3 regions of the Pseudoalteromonas sp. NZS100_1 genome follow, and region 3 is predicted to be linked to each of the others. Evidence: predicted binding sites of a transcription regulator. Region 3 holds the regulator's gene; each other region holds the start of a gene.
What was found. The regulator sigma-54, encoded in region 3, starts transcription at its own class of promoters, with help from an activator protein. The targets are predictions, from matches to a motif close to GTTGGCACGNNNNTNGNNT.
Positions count from the first base shown of each region.

Region 1 (3,326 bases), on a different contig from region 3:
TGACGAGGCTTTTGAAGCAATTGAACAAAAGATCCTTTATACAAAAAAGCACTACGAAGCAACCAGTGAAAATAATATAAAAACACTACAGATACAGTTTGAAGTAAAAGAAAAAGAAGACAAAATACAGCAACTAGAGTACGCAAAAGACATTAGTGAGCTACAAGCTAAAGAAGAATATCAACAAAAAATAATTTGGCGACTCAGCGCTGCTATTGCATTTATTTTAGTGATTGCTTCATTATTTTTATTTTATCGGCAAGCTCGACAACGTCAAAAATATCACGATATTTCATTAACAGATTATCTAACAAATTGCCCTAATCGCAGAGGAATAATGCGCGCAGCAGAAGCAAAGCTTGGTGAAGGTAAAATGACGATAGCAATTGTTGACTTAGACTACTTTAAAAAAGTTAACGACCATTTTGGTCACGATGTTGGAGATTTAGTTCTTATTGCCTTTGCAAAAGCTGCAAAAGAAACACTATGTAATGATCATCAGTTTGGTCGTTACGGCGGCGAAGAATGGTTATTTGCACTAAATACGGTTGATGAACGAATAATTCGCGATATATTTAACCGACTCGCCATTAGCTTCGCCAAGCATTGCAGTAATATAGAAGACTTTCCTAGTGATACAAAAATCACCTTTAGTGCAGGGGCCTCTGTAAGTGGCTCTTTAAAAAGCACACTAGATGTTCTTATTAAGCATGCAGATAAATTACTTTATAAAGCAAAAGAAAACGGAAGAAACCAAGTCGTTGTTGATTAAATAAGCACAGCTAAAAGTATTGGCTCATTTACTTGACTAAAGTCCGTCTAAAACCATTTGTTTAATTTTATGTGCTTTTACAAAATGATCTAATTTATGGGTGTGTATCCACCAAGTAGCAGCTTCCATAAGTAGCTCTGGGTCGTCGTTTTTATTAGCAAAAAATGCATAAAAAGAAAGCCCTACATTTTCGCCTTTGCTGGCTATTTTTTTATCGCATACGGTAATTATTTTTGCTCTTAGTTCTTCCCTCATACATACCTTATTTAATTATATTTTTACTATTAAAATACGCTATTTAAAAAACTAACCATTAGCTGTAAAAGGCTTCGATCAACCAAGCCATGATTCTCAAGCTCTTTATTAGGCGTATTTACTTTTGCAGCTTTGCATTCATTATCTAATGTCTCATTTTTACGTGTATCGGTTTCGTATGCAATATCTGCTTGTTCCATACATTTTGCCGAGCCTGCGTAAGGCTTTGCCGCACAAGCGCTTAGTAATAAAAAAAGTGGAATTGCTATCAATAATTGCTTCATAACTAATCCTATTTTTACGCAACTTATTTAATTTAAATTACAGCTGCAAGTTAGCCTATTTACTTTCTACCACCATTACAAAAAATTCAAAAAAGAACGTACCGATAGCATCAAAAAAAGTGTCATTTTTTTCATCCTTTTTAATTTGTGCGCTAATGCATTGATTATAAACTTCTGAGCTTGTTTGAGCGCCATTTCGATCAACCGTTTCAGCCTCTTCAATGCATAAGTTAGGGTCAGAACGTGGGGCAGTACTACAAGCACTTAGTAAAGCGCACAGCAATAATGCGGCGATGGGGCTTTTTGTGTTCATCCTTAAACTATCCTATTAAGTTAACGTGCTACCTGCATTTATACCGATTGGTATTATATGTGGGAGTAATACATATAGATTGTACCTAAATAATGTTGCTACTTTATCACTGCAATAAAATAAACAACCAGTAAATATTTGTAAGGTTCTGTAGGGATTTATACTCACTTCTATAATTGAACTACGTAAAAGCCTGAAATTATTGCATTCATATCACTGTAAAATTTACAGTGATAGCAGCCCAAAAATAAAAAATTAAAATAAAAGCAATAAAATACATCAACTTAATATTTGGCATTTAGTTTGCTAGTTAGTGATATAAGCAAATAAATTGTAAAAGGATTAGTTATGAATATTTTTGAAGCACTACGTCATGACCATGACAAACAACGAGAATTGGTAGATGCGCTTATTCAAACGCACGGCGACACAGAGCAGCGCCACACGCTAATGGACGAGCTAAAAACAGAACTAGAACAACACGCAAAGTTTGAAGAACGTTACTTTTACAACCCACTTATGTTTGATGACTTAACTCATGAAAAAGCGCGCCACAGCGTAGCTGAACATCACGAAATTGATGAATTAATTGAACAACTTGAAGATACCGAAATGAGCTCGTCTGCATGGTTAGTTGCAGCTAAAAAACTGCATCATTTAGTACATCATCATTTAAGTGAAGAAGAACACGAAGTATTTCAATTAGCGGGTAAAGCACTAACCGAAGGGCAAAAACAAAGCTTGGCAAAGCAGTATAATGATGCAATGCACTAATACTTTTTATTTGTGAGTAACTTTACTCACAAATAATTGAACCACCTTATATACACTCCCTTGTGTACTATTGGTTATAAGCCACTTGGCTTATAACCATTTTTTTAAGCCTATATGCTAACTCTTCTCTAGTAAGGGTGCTTCTGTCGGATCAAAAATTCGATACGCCACTAGCTTTAAACCATCGTTAATAAAAAACCACACCAAAGCATATGCCCACACAGCAAGTGCCCATCCCCATCCTAGTGGGGTCATAAACACACCATAAACAGCAATAAGTGTTGCTATAACTTGCGTGCCAAATACGGCGACCATTAATATAGCAGACGGTTTAATAGACCAAAATGGACCTCGGGTACGCGCTAAAAATATAGTCAAATGCCCTGCTACAGAAAGTAATAAGTACATTAATGTTTGAAGATGAGGACGGTCGAGTTCAAATACTTTATCTCCTAAGTAAAATAAACCAAAGGCTGCAATTGGCCCTACAATTCCCAGCACAGATGCAATACCTAAAACGAGCCGCATATTCCATGTCTCGGGCTTATTTTGATAATGCACATTGTCGTATGCAATAGACAAAATGGCGGCATCGTTAAGTAAAGCAAGCATTACAATCATGACTGCTGTTAACGGATAAAAGTTAAAAATTAATATCGCCATTGTCATAAAGAGTAGTACGCGCAGTGTTTCAGCAACCCTGTAAATAGCGTAACTGTTCATGCGTTGAAATATTTTTCGGCTTTCTTTAACTGCATCAATAATAACCGACAAGCCATCGGTCATTAACACAATTGATGCTGCTGAACGCGCTGCATCTGTAGCACCCGATACAGCAATGCCACAGTCAGCTTTTTTAAGTGCTGGCGCATCATTTACGCCATCTCCTGTCATGCCAACAATGTGCCCTCTATGCTGAAGCACATCA
Region 1 is NZ_JADYXN010000014.1:42,578-45,903, forward strand. It holds gene I6F66_RS11120 (GGDEF domain-containing protein) at 1-772, shown strand, start outside; gene I6F66_RS11125 (DUF6500 family protein) at 809-1,027, opposite strand; gene I6F66_RS11130 (hypothetical protein) at 1,057-1,311, opposite strand; gene I6F66_RS11135 (hypothetical protein) at 1,367-1,624, opposite strand; gene I6F66_RS11140 (hemerythrin domain-containing protein) at 1,973-2,398, shown strand; gene I6F66_RS11145 (plasma-membrane proton-efflux P-type ATPase) at 2,516-3,326, opposite strand, start outside.
Region 1: a site for sigma-54 is predicted at 1,915-1,933, ahead of I6F66_RS11140 (hemerythrin domain-containing protein). Genes of this name have one in related genera too.

Region 2 (3,326 bases), on a different contig from region 3:
CGCAAAAAGATTTAGACGTAACGGCAAATAATATTGCAAACGTTAATACCACAGGTTTTAAAGAGTCACGCGCTGAGTTTGCCGATGTTTACGCTTCATCAGTATTTAGCTCTGGTAAGACTAAAAATGGTGACGGTGTGCAAACAACCATGGTTGCGCAGCAGTTTCATCAAGGCTCACTGCAATTTACAAATAACTCACTTGATTTAGCAATCACTGGTGAAGGTTATTTTGCGATGACCGACGATTTATCTTCGCAAGATTTAACATATACACGTGCAGGTGCATTTAAGCTTAACCAAGATAACTTTATGGTTGACGCAAAAGGTAACTTTTTACAAGCATTCCCAGTTGATTCATCTACAGGTGATACAACGTCGGTAAGTTTGAGCACAACTGATCCAATTCAAATCCCTGATTCGTCTGGTTCACCTCGCGCAACAGAAAATGTATTTTTGTCGTTTAACTTAGATGCAACGGCGGATCCAACAGGTCTAGATTTTGACCCTGCTTCTAGTGGTACTTATAACTCATCTACGTCAACAACGGTATATGATTCACTGGGTGAACCACATATTTTACAATACTTTTTTGCTAAAGAAGATGATGCCGCAGCAGGTGGTACAGATAACAGTTGGGAAGTATACGCAACACTCGATGGCAAAGTAGTTGATGGCACAACTGGTGGAGAACAAACCGCGCCTTATACACCACTTACCACCCTTGGTTTTAACTCAAGTGGTTTACCATCAACAACAGGTGGTGTGGCAAATACAAATACAACTACTTTTGATGAAATACTACTACCAGCGGGTTCTGGTGCTGGTTTATCAACATTACTAGACAATGGTGCAACTTTCCCAGGTACTGGTATTGAGCTTAACTGGCGCGATGAAAATAACACGGCAGGACGTATCCCAACTCAGTATTCAAGTGGTTTTGAAGTAAAAGCACTCGATCAAGATGGCTCAACGGTTGGTCGTTTAGCCGGAATTGATATAGGAACAGACGGTAAAATTGTCGCTTCTTACAGTAATGGTGACTCAACATTCCTAGGCCAAGTGGCTATGGTACGTTTTCCAAATTCACAAGGGTTATCACAAGTGGGTGATACAAGCTGGAAGCAAAGTATTGATTCAGGTGAACCTGTAGCGGGTGAAGCTGGTTCGGGTACATTTGGTGGAATTAACTCATCAGCGCTTGAGCAATCAAATACAAACCTTACTAATGAACTCGTAGACTTAATTACTGCACAGCGTAATTACCAAGCAAACTCACGTGCGCTTGAGGTTAACTCAACTATTCAGCAAAGTATTTTGCAGATTCGATAAGCTAAACCCCATTAAATATATTAGGCTGCATTTTTGCAGCCTTTTTTATAAGTCCTCTTTGTAAACCCTTCTAAATACCTCTCAATGTTGCGTCAAATTTAATCTGGCACCTATTTTGCATTTATAAGTTCAGAGATTTTTTATGTGAGTCGATACTATGGACAAAATGGTCTACATTGCGGCCTCTGGCGCTAAGCAAAGCCTACAAGGGCTTGCTTTAAAAGCCAATAATTTGGCAAATGCAAATACAACGGGTTTTAAAGCCGACTTTGCGCAAGCACGTTCTATGCAAGCGTTTGGCGAAGGTTTGCCTACACGTGTATTTTCAATGCAAGAGCGTCCGGGTTCAAACATGGTATCGGGTGGCATTGTTCAAACCGGGCGAGACTTAGATATCGCGATGAGCGATAACGCATGGCTTGCTGTGCAAGATGCCTCCGGTAATGAAGCTTACACAAAAGTGGGTACGTTAAACGTTACTGCTCAAGGCATGCTCGTAACCAGCCATGGTCGTCAAGTTATTGGCGAAGGGGGACCTGTTATTTTACCTGTCCCGGTTGAAAAAATAGGGTTTAGTCAAGATGGCGCTATTCAAGTTCGACCACAAGGCGCTCCCGCTAATTTTTTAGAAGAAATAGACACGCTTAGAGTGGTAGAAGCAAATAGCTCTCAGCTCGAAAAAGGTAACGATGGTTTATTTAGGCCAAAAGCCAATGTAACAGTAGATACCTCTGCCAATGTAAAAGTTTTAAGTGGTTCGCTTGAAATGTCGAATGTGAACCCTGTTCACGAAATGGTCGACATGATAAGCCACCAGCGCCAATTTGAATTACAAGTGAAATTAATGAAAACAGCTGAAGAAATTGACGAGCGTCAAGATCAGTTATTACGCATAGTTTAACTTTAAAATGAGGATACGATTATGAATCCAGCATTGTGGATCAGTAAAACTGGGCTAGACGCTCAACAAACCGATATATCGGTTATCTCAAATAATTTAGCGAATGCGAGTACCGTAGGTTACAAAAAAAGCCGCGCTATATTTGAAGATTTACTTTATCAAAATATTAATCAACCAGGTGGCCGTTCATCGCAAGATACCGAAATGCCATCGGGCTTAATGTTAGGTGCGGGTGCTAAAGTTGTAGCTAACCAAAAAGAGTTTACGCAAGGCAACATGTTGACCACCGAAAATTCACTAGATTGGATGATTTCTGGCGAAGGTTTTTTTGAAGTACTGCAACCAGATGGCAATATTGCTTACTCGCGCAACGGCCAGTTTACTACCGATGGCGATGGACGAATTGTTACATCGGGCGCAGGTTATGTGATTCAGCCAGAAATGAATGTACCAGATGACGCGCAATCAATTACGGTTTCGCAAGACGGCGAAGTATCTGTACGTGTTGCAGGCCAAGCCGATAACGTGGTCATTGGTCAGCTGACTATTAGTGATTTTATTAATCCGTCGGGTCTTGAGCCAATCGGTCAAAATCTTTATACCGAAACAGCTGTAAGTGGTGCGCCGGTACAAGGTAACCCTGGTGTTGAAGGGTTAGGTAGCATTATTCAAGGCTCACTCGAAACTTCAAACGTAAATGTAACTGAAGAGCTCGTAAACCTAATAGAAACTCAGCGTATTTACGAAATGAACTCAAAAGTAATTTCGGCCGTTGACGAAATGATGAGTTATATCAATCAACAGCTTTAATAGAGTAGGGGGAATTATGCGTAATATTATTTTATTTGCAGCGGGCACATTATTTTTAAGTGGCTGTATGTCTACGCAAAATAGTGAAGTAGTACAGGACGATCCTTACTACGCACCTATGTACCCCGAGCCTATTTTAGAGCCGCTGGTAGCCACAGGTTCATTGTTTAATACTCATACATCAAACGACTTATATTCTGATAAAAAAGCGCTACGTACTGGCGATATAATTACGGTTAAATTGCAAGAGTCTACTCAAGCAACAAAAGCCGCTAAAACAGAAA
Region 2 is NZ_JADYXN010000001.1:160,061-163,386, reverse strand. It holds gene flgE (flagellar hook protein FlgE) at 1-1,331, shown strand, start outside; gene I6F66_RS00775 (flagellar basal body rod protein FlgF) at 1,489-2,232, shown strand; gene flgG (flagellar basal-body rod protein FlgG) at 2,254-3,042, shown strand; gene flgH (flagellar basal body L-ring protein FlgH) at 3,059-3,326, shown strand, end outside.
Region 2: a site for sigma-54 is predicted at 1,434-1,452, ahead of I6F66_RS00775 (flagellar basal body rod protein FlgF). Genes of this name have one in related genera too.

Region 3 (3,326 bases):
CGTTATGATGTATCTAAGCGTTTTTTAACGCTTGTTGGTAATGCACAAGTATCGCAAGCGGGACAAAAAATAAATGCTAAAAGCATTACCTACGATATAGAGCAGCAGCTAATCAGTGCCGAAAAAGATGAAAACTCAACTGACCGCGTTCACACAATTTTAGTACCAATCGAGACTAAAAAAAGTAAAAAAAGCGACAAAGGTCAACCATGAGCACATTAAAAGCAGAGCTATTAGCAAAGAGCTATAAAGGCCGTGAAGTTGTAAAAAACGTCGGCCTTGAAGTCAAAGCTGGCAGTATTGTTGGCTTACTTGGCCCTAACGGCGCAGGTAAAACTACCACGTTTTATATGATAGTAGGACTTGTACCTAGCGACAAAGGTAAAATATCGATAGACGATAACGATATTACTCTTTTACCTATGCATAGTCGTGCTAGATTAGGCATTGGCTACTTACCGCAAGAGTCTTCAATATTCAGAAAGCTGACTGTTTATCAAAACTTAATGGCCATTTTAGAAACGCGCAAAGAGTTAAATAAACAAGCTAGAGAAGACACTCTCGATAAATTATTAGATGAATTTAGCATACAACACATTCGTGATAGCCAAGGTATGGCATTGTCGGGTGGCGAACGTCGTCGTGTTGAAATAGCACGTGCGCTGGCAGCAGATCCTAAATTTATATTACTGGATGAACCATTTGCAGGTGTTGACCCGATTTCGGTATTAGACATAAAGAAAATAATAGAACATCTTAAAAATCGTGGGATTGGTGTATTAATTACCGATCATAACGTAAGAGAAACCCTTGATGTTTGTGAAAAAGCCTACATTGTTTCTCATGGGGAGCTGATTGCATCAGGTACTCCAGAACACGTATTAAATGATAAAACAGTACGCGATGTTTACTTAGGCGAGCAATTTAGGCTGTAACATTTACGCCATGTCTTTAAGCATCTGCTAGTATTAATTATAACAACATAAAAGGATTGTTAGAGATACATGAGGCAATCACTACAGCTGCGCATGGGCCAGCAACTTACAATGACTCCACAGCTGCAACAGGCTATTCGTTTGTTGCAACTCAGTACATTGGATCTCCAGCAAGAAATACAAGAAGCTCTCGACAGCAACCCGCTATTAGAGGTTGAAGAACCAGACTATTCCGAAGACGCTGCAGGTAAAAACGAGCAAAAAGCAGATACAGATGACATAACTGTTAGCGCATCTGCCGATGATGCTCCAAGCGAATACGAACAAGATAGTGGTGAAGCACTTGCAAAAGACACGCTAAGTGACGACATGGCTATGGATGTTAGTTGGGATGAGTACATGAGTGCCGCCCCAGCAGCATCATCGGGTCCGATGCCTGAAGACGAATCAATATACCAAGGCGCCTCTACTGAAACGCTTCATGAGTATTTAATGTGGCAATTACAACTAACGCCATTTAGCCCTACCGATGAAGCCATTGCTATTGCTATTGTAGAAGCCGTCGATGATTCAGGCATTTTAACACTAAGCTGCGAAGAAATTTTAGAAAGCTTTAATCAAGAAAACGAAGAAGATAACGAAGTTGAACTTGATGAAATTGAAGCAGTATTAAAGCGCATCCAACTGTTTGATCCTGTCGGTATTGCTGCACGTAGTTTACAAGAGTGTTTATGTATTCAACTTAACCAGTTTGATAAAGAAACACCTTACATTAATGAAACGAAAATGATTTTAACCGAGCATATTGATTTATTAGCAGCTCGTGACTATCGTACATTAATGAAGAAGACTAAGCTCAAAGAAGAAGAGCTTAAAGAAGTAATGACATTAATACATACTCTTAGCCCTAAGCCTGCAGATACTATTGTAAGAGAAGAGTCTGAGTATGTTATTCCTGATGTGTCAGTTAAAAAAATTAAAGGCCGCTGGGTTGTTGAGTTAAACCCAGATAGCATGCCTAAAATTCGTGTTAATAGCCAATACGCTGCAATGTCTCGCACTGTAAAATCCAGTGGTGACAGCCAGTTTATTCGCTCGCATTTACAAGAAGCTAAATGGTTTATTAAAAGCTTAGAAAGTAGAAACGACACGCTATTAAAAGTAACAAATTGTATTGTTAAGCAACAACAAGGCTTTTTTGAACACGGTCCTGAAGCCATGAAACCAATGGTTTTAAATGATGTTGCTGAAATGGTAGAAATGCACGAATCAACAATTTCGCGCGTAACAACCCAAAAGTATATGCACACACCCCGTGGTATATTTGAGCTTAAATATTTTTTCTCAAGCCATGTAAGCACCGAAAACGGTGGTGAATGTTCATCTACAGCAATCCGTGCGCTTATCCGAAAATTAATCGCAGCAGAAAACTCAGCAAAACCATTGAGTGATAGCAAAATAGCGGATATATTGGCTGAGCAAGGAATTAAAGTAGCGAGACGTACAATCGCAAAATACCGCGAATCTCTGGCTATTCCACCGTCAAATCAGCGTAAAAGTTTGATTTAAGACGCAAAAAAAAGAGGGTAATGCTTATGCAACTAAACTTAACTGGTCGTCACGTAGAATTAACCGATTCACTAAGAGACTATATTAATACCAAATTTGCGAAGCTAGAAAGACACTCTGATCATATTAATAATGTTCATGTCATTCTCGATGTAGAAAAATTAAATCAAAAAGCAGAAGCCACCATACACGTAAGCGGTGCTGAGCTATTTGCCTCTACAGAACATCAAGATATGTATGCCGCCATTGACTCGTTGATCGACAAGCTCGATCGACAAGTAATTAAACACAAAGAGAAGCTTGCTCGACACTAATATGATGAAATTAAGCTCACTTATATGCCAGGACTGCAGCAAAGCTGCGGTCCTTTTTAATAGCAAAAAAAGAATTTTAGAGTTCATTAGCGAACTTGCTCACGACAAACTTCCGTATTTACCGCAACAAGATATTCTTAATGCTTTAATGAGCAGAGAAAAATTGGGTAGTACAGGTATAGGGCGTGGCATTGCGATTCCTCACGGAAGAATGAGCGGCGCAGAAGAGCCATTAGCTTTAGTGCTCGTTAGTGAAACACCAATAAATTTTGATGCTATAGATAATCGCCCTGTTGATATTTTTGTCGCACTCATCGTACCAGATGGCGATAACCAGCAGCACTTAAAGACTCTAGCAACCATTGCTGATAAACTAAACAACAAAGATTTTTGTAAACAGTTACGCAGTGCAAAATCAGATACTGAGCTTTACCAAGTTATTGTCAATCAATCATAGTTTTATAAAGGGTGTTAAATGGAGTTAATTATCATAAGCGGCCGTTCTGGT
Region 3 is NZ_JADYXN010000004.1:38,051-41,376, reverse strand. It holds gene lptA (lipopolysaccharide transport periplasmic protein LptA) at 1-213, shown strand, start outside; gene lptB (LPS export ABC transporter ATP-binding protein) at 210-935, shown strand; gene I6F66_RS03870 (RNA polymerase factor sigma-54) at 1,005-2,504, shown strand; gene hpf (ribosome hibernation promoting factor) at 2,531-2,818, shown strand; gene ptsN (PTS IIA-like nitrogen regulatory protein PtsN) at 2,823-3,275, shown strand; gene rapZ (RNase adapter RapZ) at 3,294-3,326, shown strand, end outside.